2 regions of the Bacillus paramobilis genome follow, and region 2 is predicted to be linked to the other one. Evidence: a T-box and tRNA genes for the amino acid it is inferred to sense, from the RefSeq annotation. Region 2 holds a T-box; the other holds one or more tRNA genes.
The links. A T-box is a leader RNA that pairs with one kind of tRNA and senses whether it is charged. The one in region 2 lies ahead of ileS (isoleucine--tRNA ligase), so its partner is inferred to be a tRNA-Ile.
Positions count from the first base shown of each region.

Region 1 (12,151 bases), 2.1 Mb from region 2:
TATTAGAAATTGATGCGGCTTCAAATAACGGTGTAGATGAAATTCGAGATATTAGAGATAAAGTAAAATATGCTCCAAGTGCTGTAGAATATAAAGTATACATTATTGATGAAGTCCACATGCTTTCCATGGGTGCCTTCAATGCGCTTTTAAAAACGTTAGAAGAGCCGCCAGGACATGTCATCTTTATTTTAGCGACAACAGAACCGCATAAGATTCCGCCTACAATCATTTCACGTTGCCAGCGTTTTGAATTTCGAAAAATATCAGTAAATGATATTGTTGAGAGATTATCGACGGTTGTGACGAATGAAGGTACGCAAGTAGAAGATGAGGCGTTACAAATTGTTGCACGTGCCGCTGAAGGTGGTATGCGTGATGCGCTGAGTCTTATTGATCAGGCGATATCTTATAGTGATGAGACAGTTACGACAGAAGATGTATTAGCTGTAACAGGTTCGGTTTCTCAACAATACTTAGGTAACTTAGTAGAATGTATACGTGAAAATGATGTATCAAGAGCATTACGTATCATAGATGAGATGATGGGGAAAGGGAAAGATCCAGTTCGCTTTATGGAGGATTTCATTTACTATTATCGCGATATGCTTTTATATCAAACTTCACCACAACTGGAACATATGTTGGAACGAGTAATGGTAGATGAGCAATTCCGGATGTTAAGTGAAGAGATGCAACCGGAAGTAATCTATGAAATCATTCATACTCTTAGTAAGGGACAACAGGAAATGAAGTGGACAAATCATCCGCGAATTTTCTTGGAAGTTGTTATGGTACAACTGTGTCAACAGTTTATGATGCAAGCGAACGGTGCAGATCGTTTACAAGCGATTATGAACAGGATGCAGCAATTGGAGAAAGAGTTAGAAGAGGTCAAAAAGAATGGTGTGCCTGCTGGTGTGCAGCAGGAAGTCAGAGAGACACGTGCAACACCAAAGCCAGTGCGAACAGGGAGTATGAAGATTCCTGTCGGGCGTGTAAATGAAGTGTTAAAGCAAGCGAAGCGTCAGGATTTAGAACAATTAAAAGCTGTGTGGGGTGAGTTGTTAGGAAGACTCAAAGCATACAACAAAGTAGCGTTTGCTGTTTTATTAGAAAATAGTGAACCAGTAGCAGCTTCAGATGATACTTACGTTTTAGCGTTTCAATATGAGATTCACTGTAAAATGGCAAGCGAGAATCGAGAAGCCATGGATACAGTGGAACAAGCTTTATTTGAATTGCTAAGTAAAAGATTAAATATGATTGCCATTCCAAAAAGTGAATGGGGTAAAATCCGTGAAGATTTTTTACAGCGTGAAGGTGGGAATGCTGAAGAAAGCCCAGAGAAAAAAGAAGATCCTCTTATAGAAGAGGCAGTAAAATTAGTAGGACAAGAACTGATTGAAATAAAAGAGTAATAATAATTAGGAGGAATTAATTATGATGCGTGGCGGAATGGGAAATATGAATAACATGATGAAACAAATGCAAAAGATGCAAAAAGATATGGCGAAAGCGCAAGAAGAACTTGGCGAAAAAACAGTTGAAGGTACAGCTGGTGGCGGTATGATCACAGTTATTGCAAATGGTCATAAGCAAATTCTTGAAGTGAAAGTTAAAGAAGAAGTTGTAGATCCAGAAGATATCGAAATGTTACAGGACTTAGTGTTAGCTGCAACAAATGATGCACTTAAAAAAGCTGATGAACTTTCAAATTCTACAATGGGTAAATTTACAAAAGGCTTAAACTTACCGGGTGGAATGTTCTAGGAGGATATTGATATATGCATTATCCAGAACCAATATCAAAACTAATTGATAGTTTTATGAAATTGCCAGGAATCGGACCGAAAACAGCGGTTCGATTGGCATTTTTCGTATTAGATATGAAAGAAGATGATGTGTTAGGTTTTGCAAAAGCACTTGTAAATGCGAAGCGAGATTTAGCATATTGTTCTGTATGCGGACATATTACTGACCGCGATCCTTGTTATATTTGTAATGATTCACATCGAGATCAATCGGTTGTTTGTGTTGTGCAGGAACCGAAAGATGTAATCGCAATGGAAAAGATGAAAGAGTATCAAGGTGTATATCATGTGTTACGTGGTGCGATTTCTCCAATGGAGGGAATTGGACCAGAAGACATTAATATCCCACAACTTTTAAAGCGACTGCATGATGAAACGGTACAAGAAGTGATATTGGCAACAAACCCTAATATTGAAGGGGAAGCTACAGCGATGTATATATCCCGCCTCTTAAAGCCGACAGGTATTAAAGTAACTCGTATTGCACATGGTCTGCCAGTGGGTGGAGATTTAGAATATGCAGATGAAGTGACACTGTCGAAAGCGTTAGAAGGTCGTAGAGAAGTATAAGAGGAGAAACAAAAATGTTCTTTCAAAAAAAGGGTAAATTGCGCAAAGAGTATGATGATAAACTAATTGTACTATTAGAAAAGGTGAAGAATGAATGGTTACGTCAGAAGAGAATGGTTGAACAAAGTGTGGAACCATCTCAAGATGTGATTTGTTCTTTGAAAATAGCAGAGGCAAAATATTTCTTCTTGTTAAAAGAAGCAAAACGTCGCCCTGTAAAAATGGAACAATGGTAAAAGGTTCTGCTGAAAAAGCAGAACCTTTTATTTTATTCGTTAAACATTTAGTGGTTATTTCGTTTGGAAAGAACGAATAGTGGTTTTTATGAAGGAAGTGTTGTCGAATAAAGGTGAACGAGATAAAACGACTGGAGTTATATGATACATGTTCTTTTTTATCGTCTTGTCCCATACAAATGAGTGTGTATAGGTCATTCATAAGGAGGGAGAAAATGAATTCTACAATTGTTATTGTTTGTATTCTTACTCTAGTTTTTATTTTTCTTGTTTTTGGTGTTTCTTCAAAGCCATTACGTTTTATAGGAAAAGCGCTTTTTCATGTTACTTTGGGAATAGCATTACTCTTTATCGTAAATGTTATAGGAACATATTTTGATTTTCATATTCCAATTAACTTGGGTACAGCAGCAATCACAAGTTTATTAGGTCTACCCGGTGTTGCTGCATTAGTGGTTATTAAGCTTTATATCATGCCAAGATAAAATTATTTTGGCATTTTTTTAAAAAGTGTTGACGAACAAATGATTAATATGATAAATTAATAAGCGTCGTCAGGAACGAAAGAAAAAAGTTGTTGACAGATTTAACGCAAAATGTTAAATTATAAAAGTCGCTGAAACGCGATGTTGAACTTTGAAAACTAAACGAAACAAACAACGTGAAACGTCAATTTTTATTTTTAGATGCTAGACAAACTAACTTTATTGGAGAGTTTGATCCTGGCTCAGGATGAACGCTGGCGGCGTGCCTAATACATGCAAGTCGAGCGAATGGATTGAGAGCTTGCTCTCAAGAAGTTAGCGGCGGACGGGTGAGTAACACGTGGGTAACCTGCCCATAAGACTGGGATAACTCCGGGAAACCGGGGCTAATACCGGATAACATTTTGAACTGCATGGTTCGAAATTGAAAGGCGGCTTCGGCTGTCACTTATGGATGGACCCGCGTCGCATTAGCTAGTTGGTGAGGTAACGGCTCACCAAGGCAACGATGCGTAGCCGACCTGAGAGGGTGATCGGCCACACTGGGACTGAGACACGGCCCAGACTCCTACGGGAGGCAGCAGTAGGGAATCTTCCGCAATGGACGAAAGTCTGACGGAGCAACGCCGCGTGAGTGATGAAGGCTTTCGGGTCGTAAAACTCTGTTGTTAGGGAAGAACAAGTGCTAGTTGAATAAGCTGGCACCTTGACGGTACCTAACCAGAAAGCCACGGCTAACTACGTGCCAGCAGCCGCGGTAATACGTAGGTGGCAAGCGTTATCCGGAATTATTGGGCGTAAAGCGCGCGCAGGTGGTTTCTTAAGTCTGATGTGAAAGCCCACGGCTCAACCGTGGAGGGTCATTGGAAACTGGGAGACTTGAGTGCAGAAGAGGAAAGTGGAATTCCATGTGTAGCGGTGAAATGCGTAGAGATATGGAGGAACACCAGTGGCGAAGGCGACTTTCTGGTCTGTAACTGACACTGAGGCGCGAAAGCGTGGGGAGCAAACAGGATTAGATACCCTGGTAGTCCACGCCGTAAACGATGAGTGCTAAGTGTTAGAGGGTTTCCGCCCTTTAGTGCTGAAGTTAACGCATTAAGCACTCCGCCTGGGGAGTACGGCCGCAAGGCTGAAACTCAAAGGAATTGACGGGGGCCCGCACAAGCGGTGGAGCATGTGGTTTAATTCGAAGCAACGCGAAGAACCTTACCAGGTCTTGACATCCTCTGAAAACCCTAGAGATAGGGCTTCTCCTTCGGGAGCAGAGTGACAGGTGGTGCATGGTTGTCGTCAGCTCGTGTCGTGAGATGTTGGGTTAAGTCCCGCAACGAGCGCAACCCTTGATCTTAGTTGCCATCATTAAGTTGGGCACTCTAAGGTGACTGCCGGTGACAAACCGGAGGAAGGTGGGGATGACGTCAAATCATCATGCCCCTTATGACCTGGGCTACACACGTGCTACAATGGACGGTACAAAGAGCTGCAAGACCGCGAGGTGGAGCTAATCTCATAAAACCGTTCTCAGTTCGGATTGTAGGCTGCAACTCGCCTACATGAAGCTGGAATCGCTAGTAATCGCGGATCAGCATGCCGCGGTGAATACGTTCCCGGGCCTTGTACACACCGCCCGTCACACCACGAGAGTTTGTAACACCCGAAGTCGGTGGGGTAACCTTTTTGGAGCCAGCCGCCTAAGGTGGGACAGATGATTGGGGTGAAGTCGTAACAAGGTAGCCGTATCGGAAGGTGCGGCTGGATCACCTCCTTTCTATGGAGAATTGATGAACACTGTTCATCAATATAAGTTTCCGTGTTTCGTTTTCGTTTAGTTTTGAGAGTTCAATTAAGTATTGACTCTTAAATGAGGATATGATATAAATAAATCCTGCAATTTGTATGGGCCTATAGCTCAGCTGGTTAGAGCGCACGCCTGATAAGCGTGAGGTCGATGGTTCGAGTCCATTTAGGCCCACCATACAACTTTTGGGGCCTTAGCTCAGCTGGGAGAGCGCCTGCCTTGCACGCAGGAGGTCAGCGGTTCGATCCCGCTAGGCTCCACCAAAAAGCTATTTTAAATAGCAAATGGTATGTTCTTTGAAAACTAGATAACAGTGTAGCTCATATTTTTTAATTTTTAGTTTGGTTAAGTTAGAAAGGGCGCACGGTGGATGCCTTGACACTAGGAGTCGATGAAGGACGGGACTAACGCCGATATGCTTCGGGGAGCTGTAAGTAAGCTTTGATCCGAAGATTTCCGAATGGGGAAACCCACCATACGTAATGGTATGGTATCCTTACCTGAATACATAGGGTAAGGAAGACAGACCCAGGGAACTGAAACATCTAAGTACCTGGAGGAAGAGAAAGCAAATGCGATTTCCTGAGTAGCGGCGAGCGAAACGGAACATAGCCCAAACCAAGAGGCTTGCCTCTTGGGGTTGTAGGACATTCTATACGGAGTTACAAAGGAACGAGGTAGACGAAGCGACCTGGAAAGGTCCGTCGTAGAGGGTAACAACCCCGTAGTCGAAACTTCGTTCTCTCTTGAATGTATCCTGAGTACGGCGGAACACGTGAAATTCCGTCGGAATCTGGGAGGACCATCTCCCAAGGCTAAATACTCCCTAGTGATCGATAGTGAACCAGTACCGTGAGGGAAAGGTGAAAAGCACCCCGGAAGGGGAGTGAAAGAGATCCTGAAACCGTGTGCCTACAAATAGTCAGAGCCCGTTAATGGGTGATGGCGTGCCTTTTGTAGAATGAACCGGCGAGTTACGATCCCGTGCGAGGTTAAGCTGAAGAGGCGGAGCCGCAGCGAAAGCGAGTCTGAATAGGGCGTTTAGTACGTGGTCGTAGACCCGAAACCAGGTGATCTACCCATGTCCAGGGTGAAGTTCAGGTAACACTGAATGGAGGCCCGAACCCACGCACGTTGAAAAGTGCGGGGATGAGGTGTGGGTAGCGGAGAAATTCCAATCGAACCTGGAGATAGCTGGTTCTCCCCGAAATAGCTTTAGGGCTAGCCTTAAGTGTAAGAGTCTTGGAGGTAGAGCACTGATTGAACTAGGGGTCCTCATCGGATTACCGAATTCAGTCAAACTCCGAATGCCAATGACTTATCCTTAGGAGTCAGACTGCGAGTGATAAGATCCGTAGTCAAGAGGGAAACAGCCCAGATCGCCAGCTAAGGTCCCAAAGTGTGTATTAAGTGGAAAAGGATGTGGAGTTGCTTAGACAACTAGGATGTTGGCTTAGAAGCAGCCACCATTTAAAGAGTGCGTAATAGCTCACTAGTCGAGTGACTCTGCGCCGAAAATGTACCGGGGCTAAATACACCACCGAAGCTGCGAATTGATACCAATGGTATCAGTGGTAGGGGAGCGTTCTAAGTGCAGTGAAGTCAGACCGGAAGGACTGGTGGAGCGCTTAGAAGTGAGAATGCCGGTATGAGTAGCGAAAGACGGGTGAGAATCCCGTCCACCGAATGCCTAAGGTTTCCTGAGGAAGGCTCGTCCGCTCAGGGTTAGTCAGGACCTAAGCCGAGGCCGACAGGCGTAGGCGATGGACAACAGGTTGATATTCCTGTACCACCTCTTTATCGTTTGAGCAATGGAGGGACGCAGAAGGATAGAAGAAGCGTGCGATTGGTTGTGCACGTCCAAGCAGTTAGGCTGATAAGTAGGCAAATCCGCTTATCGTGAAGGCTGAGCTGTGATGGGGAAGCTCCTTATGGAGCGAAGTCTTTGATTCCCCGCTGCCAAGAAAAGCTTCTAGCGAGATAAAAGGTGCCTGTACCGCAAACCGACACAGGTAGGCGAGGAGAGAATCCTAAGGTGTGCGAGAGAACTCTGGTTAAGGAACTCGGCAAAATGACCCCGTAACTTCGGGAGAAGGGGTGCTTTCTTAACGGAAAGCCGCAGTGAATAGGCCCAAGCGACTGTTTAGCAAAAACACAGCTCTCTGCGAAGCCGTAAGGCGAAGTATAGGGGGTGACACCTGCCCGGTGCTGGAAGGTTAAGGAGAGGGGTTAGCGTAAGCGAAGCTCTGAACTGAAGCCCCAGTAAACGGCGGCCGTAACTATAACGGTCCTAAGGTAGCGAAATTCCTTGTCGGGTAAGTTCCGACCCGCACGAAAGGTGTAACGATTTGGGCACTGTCTCAACCAGAGACTCGGTGAAATTATAGTACCTGTGAAGATGCAGGTTACCCGCGACAGGACGGAAAGACCCCGTGGAGCTTTACTGTAGCCTGATATTGAATTTTGGTACAGTTTGTACAGGATAGGCGGGAGCCATTGAAACCGGAGCGCTAGCTTCGGTGGAGGCGCTGGTGGGATACCGCCCTGACTGTATTGAAATTCTAACCTACGGGTCTTATCGACCCGGGAGACAGTGTCAGGTGGGCAGTTTGACTGGGGCGGTCGCCTCCTAAAGTGTAACGGAGGCGCCCAAAGGTTCCCTCAGAATGGTTGGAAATCATTCGTAGAGTGCAAAGGCATAAGGGAGCTTGACTGCGAGACCTACAAGTCGAGCAGGGACGAAAGTCGGGCTTAGTGATCCGGTGGTTCCGCATGGAAGGGCCATCGCTCAACGGATAAAAGCTACCCCGGGGATAACAGGCTTATCTCCCCCAAGAGTCCACATCGACGGGGAGGTTTGGCACCTCGATGTCGGCTCATCGCATCCTGGGGCTGTAGTCGGTCCCAAGGGTTGGGCTGTTCGCCCATTAAAGCGGTACGCGAGCTGGGTTCAGAACGTCGTGAGACAGTTCGGTCCCTATCCGTCGTGGGCGTAGGAAATTTGAGAGGAGCTGTCCTTAGTACGAGAGGACCGGGATGGACGCACCGCTGGTGTACCAGTTGTTCTGCCAAGGGCATAGCTGGGTAGCTATGTGCGGAAGGGATAAGTGCTGAAAGCATCTAAGCATGAAGCCCCCCTCAAGATGAGATTTCCCATAGCGTAAGCTAGTAAGATCCCTGAAAGATGATCAGGTTGATAGGTTCGAGGTGGAAGCATGGTGACATGTGGAGCTGACGAATACTAATAGATCGAGGACTTAACCATATAATATGTAGCAAATGTTATCTAGTTTTGAAGGAATATGCCTTCATAGTTTGGTGATGATGGCAGAGAGGTCACACCCGTTCCCATACCGAACACGGAAGTTAAGCTCTCTAGCGCCGATGGTAGTTGGGACCTTGTCCCTGTGAGAGTAGGACGTCGCCAAGCAATTAAAAACACAAGTCTTTTGACTTGTGTTTTTTGTGTTTTCAAACAGTACGTAAAAAGAAGTAATGATAATACAAACACGTTGCCCAAGGATTAATCATATTATATAAGAGATTGATGTATATTTTTCTGTAAATTGTTAAGGAATAGGAGTATAAAATATGTCCATTTTAAATAGGGAGGAAAGGATATGAAATCAAAAAATGAAGTTTGTATTGTTTGTGAGACAGAAAGAAAAGAAGGAATATATGTTTATAATAATTTAATATGTTATGAATGTGAAAAAGATATGGTGAATACGGAGACAGATGATCCGAAGTATATATATTATTTAAAACAGCTTCGGAAATTAGAAGTATCATATTTTTAAATAGGCATATGCCTATTATTTTTTTTGTTCTGTATAATAGAGAAAGAATGAAATAATAAGGAAGAGATATAGATGAATCAAAATCGCATACCTTTATATGAGGCATTAATAGAGTTTAAAGAAAGAGGGCCGTTGTCCTTTCATGTTCCAGGTCATAAAAATGGTTTAAACTTCCCTCAGGAGGCAGTAGAGGAGTTTAAAGATATACTATCTATCGATGTAACTGAGTTGTCAGGGTTAGATGATTTACATAGTCCGTTTGAATGTATAGATGAGGCGCAACAATTATTAGCTGATGTATATGAAGTAGAAAAAAGTTATTTTTTAATTAATGGTTCAACAGTAGGGAACTTAGCAATGATTTTGTCTTGTTGCCGGGAACATGACATTGTTCTTGTACAAAGAAATTGTCATAAATCAATTATTAATGGTTTAAAATTAGCGGGAGCAAATCCAATTTTTTTAGATCCATGGATTGATGAAGCTTATAATGTACCAGTGGGAATTCATGATGAAATTATTAGGGAAGCAATTGAAAAATATCCGAATGCGAAAGCACTCATTTTAACGCACCCTAATTATTATGGTATGGGGATGAATCTAGAGGCAAGCATCGCTTATGCACATGCACATAAAATCCCCGTTTTAGTAGATGAGGCACATGGTGCTCATTTTTGTTTAGGGGGGGCATTTCCAAAGTCAGCATTAGCATATGGTGCAGATATTGTAGTTCATTCTGCACATAAAACATTACCCGCGATGACGATGGGATCCTATTTACATATAAATAGTCGCCTAGTAAAAGAAGAAAAAGTTTCTACCTATTTAAGTATGCTACAATCGAGTAGTCCATCGTATCCAATTATGACTTCTCTTGATATTGCCCGCTTTACAATAGCGCGTATAAAAGAAAAGGGACAGGATGAAATTGTCGAGTTTTTACGGGAATTTAAAGAAGGATTGTGTTCTATTCCACAAATAGCTATTTTACAATATCCATTACAAGACGAGTTAAAGGTTACCGTACAGACACGTTGTCAGTTATCAGGATACGAATTACAGTCTGTATTTGAAAAGGTCGGTATATATACAGAAATGGCGGATCCATATAATGTCTTATTTATTTTGCCTTTGCAAGTAAATAAGGAGTATATGGAGGCTATAGAGATGATCCGAGTGGCATTGCAATATTATGAGGTAAAAGACAAGAAGGAATCTATTCGTTATACTTATAAAGGGGAAATTTCTCCTTTACCGTATACATATAAACAACTGGAAGGATATGAAACAAAAGAAGTATCTGTAGAAGAATCAGTTGGGATGATAGCGGCAGAAATGGTGATTCCGTATCCACCAGGAATTCCATTGATTATGTATGGGGAAAGAATTACTTCAGAACATAAAGAGCAAATTATGTATTTAGAGAAAGCAGGCGCTCGTTTTCAGGGCAGTACGAAATATATGAAAGTGTATGATATAGAAAGTGGGTTTTAGGATGAAGGGATTATTTGTAACAATTGAAGGTCCAGAAGGTTCTGGTAAGACAACGTTAATTCAAAGTTTATTGCCATACTTTGAACAAAAAGAACAGAAGGTAATGGCGACGAGAGAACCAGGTGGTATTGCAATTTCTGAGGATATTAGAACGATTTTACATAAACAAGAATATACGATGATGGAAGCACGTACAGAGGCGCTTCTGTATGCTGCTGCACGTAGACAACATTTGGTGGAAAAAGTTATGCCAGCGCTTAACGAGGACTACCTTGTATTATGTGATCGTTTTATAGATAGCTCTTTAGCGTATCAAGGATATGCAAGAGGATTAGGTATGGATAAAGTATTTGAAATCAATCGTTTCGCAACAGAGGACTGTATGCCTAGTTTAACGATTTACTTGGACATTGAACCAGAGATTGGTTTAGCCCGAATTGAAAAAGATGCAGGACGTGAAGTGAATCGATTAGATATGGAAGATATCTCTTTTCATAAACGTGTGCGTGAAGGATATTTACAAGTTGTAGAACGTTTCTCTGATCGAATTGTATTAGTAAATGCTGATCAACCAATGGAAAAACTTATAGAAGAAGTTGTTCAGATTATAGAAGATAAATTGTTATAATAGAAGGAAAGAATGAAATAAGTGAGGTATGCATTATGACGAAGACGTGGGAGCAGCTTTCTGCTATACAACCCATCGGTGTAAAAATGTTGATGAATAGCATTGCAAAAGAGCGTATATCCCACGCTTACTTGTTAGAGGGAGGGAAAGGGACAGGAAAGTTTGCGACGGCAATTCAAATGGCAAAGAGTTTCCTTTGTTCTCAGCGGAATGGGGTAGAGCCTTGTCATGTATGTACAAATTGTAAGCGAATTGATTCAGGTAACCACCCGAACTTACATATTGTAAAACCAGACGGATTATCTATTAAGAAGCAACAAATTCATGATTTACAGGAAGAGTTTTCAAAAACAGGATTAGAGGCAAATAAAAAAGTATATATTATTGAGCACGCAGACCGTATGACAGCAAATGCAGCGAATACACTCTTGAAATTTTTAGAAGAACCGAGTAGTGATACAACAGCTATTTTACTTACTGAACAAAGTCATCAAATTTTAAATACGATTTTATCTCGCTGTCAAGTTGTTACATTTAGAGCATTACCTACGGAATCTTTAATTAGGAGATTACAGGATGAAGGTATTACGGCATCTTTATCAACACTTGCTGCACAACTCACGAATAGTTTTGATGAAGCTTTAGCTTTATGTAGTGATGAATGGTTTGCACAAGCACGAGCTTTAGTGATAAAATTATGTGAAGCGCTCGAAAAGGATAAAGCCTCTATTTTTTTTGTACAAGAAAAATGGGGAAAACACTTTGGAGAGAAAGAACAATTACAGCAAGGTTTAGATATGTTACTCCTTATTTATAAGGATTTATTATATGTTCAACTTGGAGAAGAAGATCGTCTTGTTTTTCATGAGCAGAAAGAGATGTTTGAATCTTTCTCCTATGCTCAGAAGCGCATTGTATCAGCTCTCTTTAATATATTAGAGGCAAAAAATAGAATCAACGCTAATGTAAATGCGCAGCTTGTGTTCGAACAGTTAGTGTTGCGGTTGCAGGAGGGATGACCGTTTTGTATGATGTAGTAGGTGTTCGCTTTAAGAAGGCCGGAAAGGTGTATTACTTTGATCCGAATCAGTTCGATATCTCTGAAAATGAGTTTGTAATTGTAGAAACAGTAAGGGGTATTGAGTACGGGAAAGTAGTTATTACCAAAAAGCAAGTTGATGAAAACGACGTTGTATTACCGCTAAAAAAGGTTATTCGTATTGCAAATGAAAATGATCGTACCATTGTTGAAGAGAACAAACATGCTGCGAAAGAAGCATATCAAGTTTGTCAGCAAAAGGTAGTAGAGCATAATCTTGATAT
Region 1 is NZ_CP151108.1:5,250,355-5,262,505, reverse strand. Features, by position in the region: gene dnaX (DNA polymerase III subunit gamma/tau) at 1-1,421, shown strand, start outside; gene AABL52_RS26955 (YbaB/EbfC family nucleoid-associated protein) at 1,447-1,773, shown strand; gene recR (recombination protein RecR) at 1,788-2,384, shown strand; gene AABL52_RS26945 (YaaL family protein) at 2,399-2,620, shown strand; gene AABL52_RS26940 (pro-sigmaK processing inhibitor BofA family protein) at 2,836-3,105, shown strand; rRNA gene AABL52_RS26935 (16S ribosomal RNA) at 3,325-4,876, shown strand; tRNA gene AABL52_RS26930 (tRNA-Ile) at 5,007-5,083, shown strand; tRNA gene AABL52_RS26925 (tRNA-Ala) at 5,094-5,169, shown strand; rRNA gene AABL52_RS26920 (23S ribosomal RNA) at 5,250-8,171, shown strand; rRNA gene rrf (5S ribosomal RNA) at 8,221-8,336, shown strand; gene AABL52_RS26910 (sigma factor G inhibitor Gin) at 8,527-8,706, shown strand; gene AABL52_RS26905 (aminotransferase class I/II-fold pyridoxal phosphate-dependent enzyme) at 8,779-10,200, shown strand; gene tmk (dTMP kinase) at 10,202-10,828, shown strand; gene holB (DNA polymerase III subunit delta') at 10,864-11,847, shown strand; gene AABL52_RS26890 (PSP1 domain-containing protein) at 11,853-12,151, shown strand, end outside.
Region 1: it has a tRNA-Ile gene. The T-box ahead of ileS (isoleucine--tRNA ligase) is inferred to sense a tRNA for this amino acid. The anticodon was not compared.

Region 2 (12,151 bases):
GCATCACCCAATTTCCATTTTATTACATAATTACCGTTTTATTTACGCATATTAATAAAGTGAAACTTTAATCAATGGGGATTTTGTTCTTCCCCACTGATTATCAGCCCTCACCAATCGGGCTTTTACGGGAAGCCCGCCCCCCACCTAACTTCTTTACTTTCCCTCAATTTTGAGGTGGAGGGTCTGACTGTCCGGCAAATAGCGGGTTAAAAATTTCATAGCGAGGTGTTTATATGAAAAAAGCGATTAGTTTCTTTCTTCTTTTGTTATGTCTAATTGTAGTGAATGAAACGTACGCCTACTCACCAAAAGCTTTACCGATCTCCCAAAACTCTGATCAATGGAAAGTGAATATTGATGAACCGAAGAACAATGATAAAAATATGCTTCAAGCTAAAAAAGATGAATTTAATACATATCAATTTTCAGTAAAAAATGTTGGAAACAGTGAAGTATATAACGTACAAGTCGAAGTATTCCGCAACGAGCCAAAAACAAAAACGAAATATGAACTCTTTTCCCTAAAGGAAAGTCGTTTAGCAAGTGGAAAAACTGGATTTAGACATGCTAATTTTCCAGTTTCTACAAAAGCAGATGTAGTTGATGTAATCATTACTTGGCAAGAACACCCTTTCCGCTCCATGAGAAATGGTCAAAAAGTTGAGTCTCGAAAATTTAAAGAGCATTTTGTTTTTAAAGATGAGAAAAAATAAACGAATGTAGCTAAATCCACACTACCATTCATTTAGCTACCTTTACTAGTACCAGTTCATAAGCAAATTAAAAAGTCGTGGCTTATAAATGCCACGACTTTTTACATTAATTCGTACTAATTCCTCTTGCTGCCCAAATACGATCGATATCAGCAGCATGTTGTCCTCCATATAAAAGAGCATCCGCTTGCTTAATTGCTTTTGCTCCATCACGGAATTTAGAGTTTGGTGTTAATGACCAATGTGATTGTAAAATAATTTTCGTTGCTACATCACGTCCAAAAGCTTGTGCCATTTCGTATTGACCTTGCGCCCAAATTTCACCATCATCATGCACTTCATTCGTTATATCTTTCGGATATACTTTATTCGTATCTAATCGGCGTAAGCATGTTGGATCTGAACTAGAATAAGCTGTCGCATCCCATTCTCCAACACATGCTTTACCATATCCAGTAGTCGATACTGCATCTTCATATGTAGCACCTAAGAAGTCGCCAAATCCTTCTCCCATCGCTCCACCTTCTGCTGAACTACCAAAGCCAGGAACTTGGTTATCTTGAATCGAATGCCCATACTCATGTGCGATAATACCAGCATCTTCTGCATCATCAACACCTCCAGTACCGAAAGTTAAAGCTTTTGTTGATGGAGAATAGAATGAGTTATCATCAGTTGTACCATTAACATTCACTTTTATCGAACGGTTATTAATATTTTTAAAACCTAACCCTTGAATGTAACGCTGTAATGTATCGATATGATAATACGACATCACATCTTCAAAGCTATCATTTGCACGTGTATAGTTAAATTGTAAGTTTGTAGATTTTGTTTTTGCTTTTGAAGAAATCGTTACATACTCTCCAATTAAAAATCCTGTTCCATCTAAACCTTTTAACGTAACAGTCTTCAATTGGTTCGTTAGAGCTGTTGAATCTGCATCATTATTATCTTTTAGGCCAACTTTACTACCACTAGATACGACTGGGTTAGGTAAAAATACTTTTCCTGATCCTTCAGCTTTTCGATTTATATCAACCTTTTTAATTAACTTTCCATTTTCTGCATCAATAAATGTTTCCCATGCACCAAATGGATTATTAGAATGGACTACAACTTTATATACTGGACGAGCAATTCCTTCTTCAACAATATATCCGAACTCTTTATCTGTAGGAGCCCATAAATTTTGCTCACTTGCTTCTCCAACATACGCCATTGATTTTTGTATTGCATCTTTTTCACTAATTTTTGTCGTTACTTCCTTCACACCTGTAACAGGCTGATAATCAGAAACAGCGAGTACTCCCTTTCCCTCTCCGTTAAGCGTAACTGTTATTTGTTTTGAAAATACAGGTGCACCATTAACAACTTGTTGGAACCTAACATATGAAGCTACTGACGTTTCTGTTGTAGAAATATATTGCAAGTCTGAGAGGTCAGCTTTCAATCCATACTGCGCAGCATTTTCTTTTAAATATTCAGTTGCTTTTTTCTGCGGTGAATAAGCTTCTAGCTTTACTTGCTGTTGTTTTTCCAATGCCGAAACCGTAGAAATCGTCCCCATTACTAATGGCACAGTCATTGCCATTGCCACCATTTTTTTATTAAACATAGAACCACTCCCCCTAATAAAGTAGCTCAACCTTATCCCATTACCACTAGGCAATCATTCCCCACAAAATGGGGGGATAAAAATTGAATCTACGAGTAATTCTCTATAAACAATTCTATTACCTTTCCATTTAGGGTGAGTGAAATTTTCTCAATATTTATGTGTAAAGTAAAAACAATACTTTAGAAAGAAATTTCTAAATCCATTCCTTCCCTTCCCCCCGAAACTTTTCATATTACTGTGTAAAAAAATAGGCCGTTTTTTACCTAACGGTAGGTTGAAAAAATCACTTATGAATGATACGATGTTAATAACCTTTTTTTAGGAGGAACTATATGAGTAAAAGTGAAGAAACACTCTCTTCAATAATGGAAGCAAGTTATCGCCTTTTTGCTACGTACGGTATTGCTAAAACAACTTATACGATGATTGGTGAGGAGGTTGGTATCGCAAAACCATCTATATATTACTACTTTAAGTCTAAAGATGCCTTAATTGAATGTATTTTTACAGAATTATGTAAAGCGATGCAGTTCTCTTCGTATTTTCATACAGAAGAATTTACGAAACCAAATTTTATTGAAAAATGCACTGCAATTGGTCTTAAAATAATTGATGAACAGCGAAACGACCCTTATTTTAATCGTGTGTTGCAAGAGTATGTATTACTATCTTCCAGAAACAATATGTACAAAGATCGATTACTAACTGTGCAAACAGAATATTTACATGGATTTGAAGTACTCCTTACAAAAGCAAATGAACTTCAATTAATTGAAAATAAAAATTTAGTTTCAAAAGCTCATATGTTAGCATTAGTGCTTGATAATATCGGAAATTTTATGATGATTGACGCAAAGATAGATTATAAACAAATTTGGATTGAAGCTGTAAATAGCATTTTTGAAAGAAGGGATTGAAGTGAATACTAATAAGCGCATTATCGGCTTAGATTTTGCTAGAGCTTTGGCGATGTTTGGTATGCTACTTGTCAATTTCATGGTAATAACAGGTGCAGAAGGAAATGGTCCCCCTTTTTTAATAACCTTCATGTCAATATTTGAAGGTAGAGCTTCTGCTTTGTTTGTTATACTTGCAGGCATCGGTATAACTTTAATGACTAGGTCAGCCGTTGCTAGCAATGAACAAATAAAAATTTCTAATAGCCGAAAGACCATCTGGAAACGATCACTTTTCTTATTTATTTTAGGATTACTACTATATGTAATGGAGTGGACTGGGGATATATTACACTATTACGGTGTTTACCTTTTCATTGCTGCATTACTCATTACAGTACGCAAAAAAGTATTACTATTGCTATCTATTATTATCCTACTCATCGCACAATCTCTTCAGCTTACTTTTAATACTTTCGAGGGCTGGGGAGGTCCAACTCCATTTATAAATTATGTAGACTTCTGGACAATAAAGGGTTTTCTTCGCAACTTATTCTTTAATGGGTATCACCCAATTTTTCCTTGGTTCTCGTTCTTCTTAATCGGTATGATAATTGGCAGGTTAGATCTTCATAATAAGAAAATTAAAGAAAGATTACTCTTACTGGGTATTACAATCACAATATTAACAGAACTTTTATCAAAAGGACTTACACACTTTTTTATTCCATACATCGGCAAAGAAGCCGCCACATTTTTATTTAATACAGGACCCATTTTACCAAACATTTTATATATTTTATCTGCTACAGGATCCGCTATTACTATATTAATCATATGCCTCAATATCGCTGAAAAATATAGTAATACTTGGTTTGTCACTTCCATTGTACAAACAGGACAATTAACGTTAACTCATTATGTCAGTCATGTATTTATCGGTATTGGGACATTAATTCTATTAAATAGAATGGAACATCAATCACTACTATTCGTTTTATTATTTGCTACTGCATTTTTCATTTCCAGTATTTTGTTTAGCGTATTATGGAGAAAGAAATTTTCTAGAGGACCTATCGAATGGATTATGAGGAAATTAGCTAGTTAATTTACCTCCATACGAAAAAGGAAGTTGGAATGATTCCAACTTCCTTTTTTCTTTAATGAGCCGCGCTTAATTTAATTCGAACTTTTGCTTCACCTAAAGATAGTTCATCGTCTTCCTTTGTTAAATGATCAAATGTAAATTGCTTAACGAGTAAGTTTTCTTCCAACAACTCTTTATGATTCGTTAACGTTCGCTTTAGTTCTTCCTCTGTATCAAGAATAACATCGACTCGTAAATTAACCGGTAAATTCAACTGCTTACGATATTCTTGAACCGCTCGAATGAATTCACGCGCTACTCCTTCTTGTAACAATTCTTCCGTTACATTCGTATCTAACATAACTGTATATTTTCCGTTAGTCGTATTAGAGAATCCTGATTTTGCAACTTTCTCTACTAATACATCTTCAGCTGTTACCACTACTTCTTCTCCTGGTGCAGCTTCGTAAACTGCTCTTTCTGTAGATACAAAGTGTTGTACTTCTTCTTTTGATAATTGTTTTAGCCAGCCATTTAATGCATTCACATTTTTACCAAACTTCGGCCCAGCTGTTTTAAAGTTCAGCTTTAATTGATAGGACGTATATTTCGTTTCATCGAGTTCAACATGGAACGCTTTGACATTTAGTTCATCCATGACGATATCACGATACGATTCCCAATCCATATCATTCTCATTATGTGCTAGTAATACAAGTTCCGCTAACGGCTGTTTTACTTTTAAAGAATGCTGATTACGATTACTTCTTCCAAGTTCAACAACTTGTAAAACTGCATCCATTTCTGCTTCTAATTTCGGCTGAAGTAGTGATTCGTTCACAACTGGATAATCCTCTAAATGAACGCTACTTCCAGTTAAATTTAAATGAATATCTTCAGCGACAAACGGTGTAAATGGTGCGATTAATTTACTAATTGTCACAAGCACTTCATGAAGTGTCTCATACGCAGCTGCTTTTTCTGCATTCATACCAGATTCCCAGAAACGATTACGTGATCGTCTTACGTACCAGTTACTTACTTCATCTACAAGCGCCGCGATTTCACGAGCTGCATTCGTAAATTGATACTCATCAAGTGCTGTTCTCACTTTTTTCGTCGTGCTATGCAATCTTGATAATACCCATTCATCCAATTTCGTCCGCTTTACATCATACGTTTCTTTCGGATTATACTCATCTAAATTTGCATATAAAACGTAGAAGCTATACACATTGACTAATGTATCTACAAATTTAGATTTTGCTTCCAGTACTGTTCTTTCAGAAAAACGCTTCGCATTCCACGGAGCACTGTCAACGAGTAGCGCCCATCTTAAAGCATCTGCACCAAACTGATTTACTAAATCAACTGGATCTAGTGCATTTCCTTTACTTTTAGACATTTTCTGTCCTTCTTCGTCTAATACATGCCCTAGCGATAACACTCGCTTATAAGGCACTTTTCCTGTATATAGTGCTGATACTGCTAATAAACTATAAAACCAGCCGCGCGTTTGATCAATGCCTTCTGCAATAACATCTGCTGGAAACTGCTCTTCAAATAACTCTTTATTTTCAAATGGATAATGATATTGAGCAAATGGCATGGAACCACTATCAAACCAAACATCAATTACTTCTGGTGTACGATTCATTGTACTTCCGCATTTTTCGCAGCAAACTTGCACTTCATCTACATACGGCTTATGCAATTCTAAATCTTCTGGTGTTTCTTTCGTACTATGCTTTCTTAAATCAGCAATGCTTTTCGGTGCGAATTGATGATCGCAACTTTCACATTCCCATACATTTAATGGTGTTCCCCAATATCTATTTCGACTAATATTCCAGTCCACCATATTTTCTAAAAATTTACCAAAGCGTCCATGTTTCATATGGTCTGGATACCAAGTAACAGAATCGTTATTTTGTAAAAATGTATCTTTAATTGCAGTTGTTCGGATTAGCCAACTCTCTCCTGCATAATAAAGAAGTGGTGAATCACAGCGCCAGCAATGCGGATAGCTATGTTCATACTTTTCTTTATGATATAGTAAGCCTTCCTTCGCTAAATAACGAACGATATCCACGTCACAATCTTTTACAAATTTCCCTTTCAAAAATGGTACAGCTTCTGTATACTCACCTTTCTCATCTACAACATGCAAGAATGACAATCCTTCACTTTGAACGACTCTATAATCGTCCTCCCCATATGCTGGAGCGATATGAACAAGTCCTGTACCACTATCTGCCGTGACAAAATCTGCTTCAATAACATGGTAGCCATTCGTAACTTCTTTCATTGGAAATGGTGCTGTATAAGATGTGTTTACTAATTCATCACCTTTATGAACAGATAATATTTCATAGTCTTCTTTTAATACATCTTGTACACGTTCTTTCGCAACAATGTATACATGACCTTCTTGTTTCGCTTTCACGTACTCCATATTTGGATTTACAGCGAGCGCAACATTTGCTGGAAGTGTCCAAGGTGTCGTTGTCCACCCTAAGAAATATTCATTTTCACTATCTTTCACTTTAAACTTAACTGTTGCACTTAAATCTTTTACTGTTTTATACCCTTGTGCAACCTCATGTGAACTTAGTGAAGTTTGACAACTTGGGCAATATGGTGAAACTCTATGTCCCTTATACAATAAGCCTTTTTCATGAATCGTTCCTAAAATATGCCATACACTTTCGATATATGGATTCTCTAACGTAACGTATGGATCATCCATATCTACCCAATAACCGATGCTTTCAGTGAATTCACGCCACTGCTTCTCATATGTGAATACACTTTCTTTACACTTCTGAATAAATGGCTCAATTCCATACTCTTCAATTTCATGTTTACCAGAAATACCAAGTTGCTTCTCAACACCTAATTCTACAGGTAAACCATGTGTATCCCATCCCGCTTTTCTTAACACTTTATAACCAGCCATCGTTTTATATCTTGCTACTACATCTTTAATTGTTCGTCCAAGTGCATGACCTACATGCGGTAATCCATTCGCCGTTGGTGGTCCTTCATAAAACACAAAAGATTGTGCGCCTTCTCGATTCTGAATTGATTGCTCGAAAATACTTTGCTCGTTCCACTGCTTACGAATACGTGTTTCTCTCCCAACAGCTGACTCTTTTACATCTACTTTCTTCATCTACAATCACTCCTTTTGAATGTTTTAAAGCACACAAAAAACCCGTCCCTATGAAGTAGGGACGGGTTTAACCGCGTTACCACCCTAATTCTATTAGCTCTTCGCTAATAGCACTTAGCAACGTACTATCATACGTGTTCTTTGTAACGGTAGACATCCGTCCGGGCTTACTTATTTTCAGCCTCGGCTCCTCGGAGATGATTTTCAAATAACGTCTGAACACCGGCTTTCAGCAACATACCGGCTCTCTGGGGAACAGTACACTATTTTACTCTTTCTCGTCTTCAGATTTGTATACTTTGTTAAAAGCTATTTTATGCCATTGGGCAACAAATTGTCAACTAATTCGAAATATATTTTTATTTATACCCTTTTTCGCGATTCTTATACAATTACTTTTCAAATTCTCGCAATGCTGCTAAATTTTCATCATCCTCGATAAGTTCAGCAAAGAATCCGGATTCATCCTCACGAAGAACAATTTCAAGCTCTTCCTTCGCCTCTTCAATTCTGTTTAACTGCGCTAAATAACAAGCACGATCGTATCTTGCTAACAAATCACTCGCATCAATTGTTAATACTTCATTTGCTATTTTTTCTGCCTTTATCGTTTGTCCGGCACCATGATATGAAGATGCTAAAGAAAGAAGAATCGCTGTTTCATTTGGATGATGTATAGAAGCATTTTCTAATATATGAATCGCCTCTTCAAACCTTTCTTGACTTTGATACATTTCTCCTAAAGCAAGAAACGCTCTACTTACAAAAGGTGTTTGCTCCGTTAATTGTAAGGTAATCTTTTCTGCTTTTCTTTCTTCCCCTATTTTAAAGAATACTTGTGCTTGTAAAAGAAGCGTATCATAATCATCTGGTAACTCTCGAACCATTTGCTTCGTTAATTCTGAAGCATCCCGTAACATATCTTCTTCCTCACACTCTATGAATAGATTTACAAGTTGCTTTGCTACATCGTAATCCCATCTATTTTCTAACGATGTTTGCAATACATCTATCGCCTCTTTATACATCGCCACATTCTCGTAAAATAGTGCAAATCGCTGCGCTGCCATACTATTTTTCGGATTTAACTTTAACGAAATTTCATACAAATCAATGATTGTAGTAATAATCGAAATTTCTTTCGCACGGTTTTTCATACGATAAAAAGCTCTCGTAATTATGGATTTCTTCGGCTGTTCATTTTGTTGACGTTCAATCCATCTTTCTGTAACTGCAGATGCAGCATACATAAATGCCATACTTCTATCTGCCTTCTTCACTTTTAACGTATGAAGAAAATCTCGTATGTTAGACAATTTCTTATGTTGTTCTATCGATTTTACATATACATCAAATATACGTTCATTATTTGCATCTTTTTGTATCACTTTCATTGCAATCTCAATTGCTTTTTCATTTCTATTTTTCACTAACACTTTTGCATAATGATATAGAACTTCTATATGCTCACCATCTAATTGTAGCGCTTCTTCAATCTGTACTTGTTCTTTATCTATTTCATCCATCGCTCCATACACATATGCAATCGCATCTAATCGCCATATTTCAGGTACTTCGTCCGCTAATTGTTCTAGTTCCGTCAGTAACTCTTCCTGAAGATTCATTTCTACTGAAAGCTGTGCCAAATATTCCATATTAATATGCATCGGCTCTTCTTTCATCGCCTGAACCATATGACTTTGTTCTTTAGAACGGTTTTCTTCTTTTTCGTATATTTCCGCAAGCTGTAAATGTACACCTACGAAATTCTCATCAAGCTCTAAACATGTTTCATACGCTTGTTTTGCTTCCGTCAATTGCCCTAATGCCATGAGTGTTTCACCAATTCGGTAATAAGGTAATGCCGTTTCCTTTTGTTCTATCGACTTATTATACCTTTTCATCGCTTGGCCGTACTGCCCAATAGATTCATATAAAATACCTGTATAACAACCGTATTCGCTTATTTTATTTCTTTCTTTGTGTAACGTTCTTAAGAATGCTATACCTCTTTGTACAAATACTGTTCCTTTAATTCTATTCACATATTCATCTAACGCACTTGCCACATTATATTCGCTCTGCTTTATACCACTCTCTAACTTAGACAAAGCTACTTTAAACCCTTCTTCATTTCCACCAAGTTCAACCTCAGCATCCCATAGAACCATTCCCGCATTCATAAGAAAATCTTGGCTCTTTTCAATTTGGTTTTCAATACCGAGAATATATTGTTTCGCTTCCTTGTACTGTTCTTTCGCCATATAAACTTGCGTAAGTCCAAAGTGAGAATAAACATCATCATGATTTTCTTCTAAAGCACGATTATACAATGTTTCTGCTTCTTCCAGACTATCATTTTGAAAATGATAGTCACCGAGTTTTACGTATAGAGGTGCCTTATCGTCACAATTCTCAATACCTTTTAATAAAATTTCTTTCGTACTTTCCTCATCCTTCAAATCAGACTCGTATATTTCCGAAAGTTTTGTATAGATGTAAGGTGCATTACTATCCAAATGAATCGCTATTTTAAGCCCTTTTATCGCTAAATGTAATTTCCCTAAATGATGCGCACATCTCGCGCGCTCATACCATACATGTGCCTCACTTTTATTCTCTCTTAATAGGTCATTAAAAATTTCATACGCTTCTTCATATCTTTCTAAATCTATTAATATTAACCCATGATTCGTTAAAGTGAATCTTTCTGGACTACGTTCTAAAGCAACTTGAGAAAACTGCAACGCCTTTTCAGATTGATCGATATACATGTATGATAAAGCGAGAAAACTCCAAGCAATCGGCTGATCTGCGTCTAATTGTAATGATGAACGAAAACTTGAAATCGCTTCTATATAACTTTCCTGTTCAAAAGCATATCTTCCGTTTATTAAATGATATAAAGCACGATTATTTTTCTTCTCAACACTTATCAGCATTTGCCCGGCTTTTTCTAATTCTTGAAGGCGAATAAAGCACTGCGCACCATGCAATTTAACAAAATCCGAGTTCGGAAACTTCTCCATTAACTTTTCAATACAAGATATAATAAACTCATTATCTACTTCAACATCTAAATGCTTAACCGTATATAACCACGTATTCGGATTATCACTCGTCTCTTTTAAAAATTGTACTAAGTTATGAATCCCCTCTTGATCATGTTCATCTAAATGATCCGTAAGAGAAAAAACAGATTTAAAATAATGATTTTCTTCTTCATTTAAAAATGCTAGTTGCTCCTTCTTTTCTTTCGGAACAAACGTAATCGCTAAACAACCTGTGTAACGATATTTTTCTTGTAACTTACTATATTCCACAATAACTGGTTCTATAAAGTTCGGATCTTGAACATAAAAAACTTGTAACGTATCATCATATCCAGATAGCACTTGCACATGTGAAGCATGCTCAATATCTATACTTAATAAAACAGGAATCCCTTCATTAAGTAGTCTCTTATAATTTTCCTCATTCCCTTTAAAATAACGATATTCATAACCTAATTCTTCTAAATAAGAAACAGTATCTGAAAACTTCGAGCCTGTCATATCAAAAATAAATTCTGCTATTTCATCTTGTGTACGTTTTTCTCCCCATAATTGCAACATCATTTCTAAACTTGTCGGAACACAATAATTATCCTTTTGGACAATGGGAACTATCGGTAAGTGCACCTTTTTTCCATCTGGATTTTTTTCTAAATTATGATATAAAGATTCTTTTAAACTTTTTTCTTCTTTTAATAACTGTTGTAAATCTACAAGTTTATTCATTTTGTAAAGCGCTTCTGCACGTAAATGTACAAAGTAAGCTTTATACGCATGATAAGGAAGTTGATTATTTAAGTTATCTATTACCGCTAACATTTCTTCATACTTCCTTAAATCTAATAAATATTTTACCTTTTCAAAATGAAAATATGGTACTTGCGGGAACTTTACAATCGCATCATTAATTAGCTGTAATGCACGTTTTTGTTCTCCTTGATTCGCATATAACTGTGATAATAAATAGGTAGATAACTCTTCACAATCTTTATGCTGCATGCCAGCTATAAATTGCTCTTCTGCTTTCTCCCATTCACCTGTATGCATATAGACGTAGCCCCATTTATCAAAAACGGCACGTGCACTGTACTCCTCTGCCTTTTGCATATAGATTAGGGCTTCTTCATTTCGTTTCATTTCCAACAGACATCGTACTAACGTAAAATATGTTTTCGCTAAAAGATCAGCTTCTATTTCTTCTTTATTTACTTCTTCTAATGATTCTTTTAACAACTGTTCTACTTCAAGTATTTTCCGCTCATCAATTAACTCATCACAATATAAAGAGAGCGTTCTCATATTTGGGAATTTTTTGTAGGCGTAGCGAATGAGGAATGAACTGTATTGGTGCATAAGTCCTTCATCAGTAAGACGTATTAATGTATCAAACTCCTTATGTGAAGGAACACTAGCAATCCAATTCTTCAAATAAGATAAAGTATTCTTTTCTTTTATATATAAAATTTCATTATTTATTTCCTGTAATCCATCTATAAATCTCTTGTCTTTCAAACAAGCATCTAACTGCTTAAAATCTAGCATGTATTCACCTCGAATATTTATTTGCACTGCTACTTGCTTAGATTTTACACATCATATTGTA
Region 2 is NZ_CP151108.1:3,166,158-3,178,308, forward strand. Features, by position in the region: gene AABL52_RS16240 (hypothetical protein) at 237-716, shown strand; gene AABL52_RS16245 (M36 family metallopeptidase) at 823-2,334, opposite strand; gene AABL52_RS16250 (TetR/AcrR family transcriptional regulator) at 2,670-3,254, shown strand; gene AABL52_RS16255 (DUF418 domain-containing protein) at 3,256-4,341, shown strand; gene ileS (isoleucine--tRNA ligase) at 4,394-7,495, opposite strand; T-box leader at 7,550-7,789, opposite strand; gene AABL52_RS16265 (tetratricopeptide repeat protein) at 7,888-12,090, opposite strand.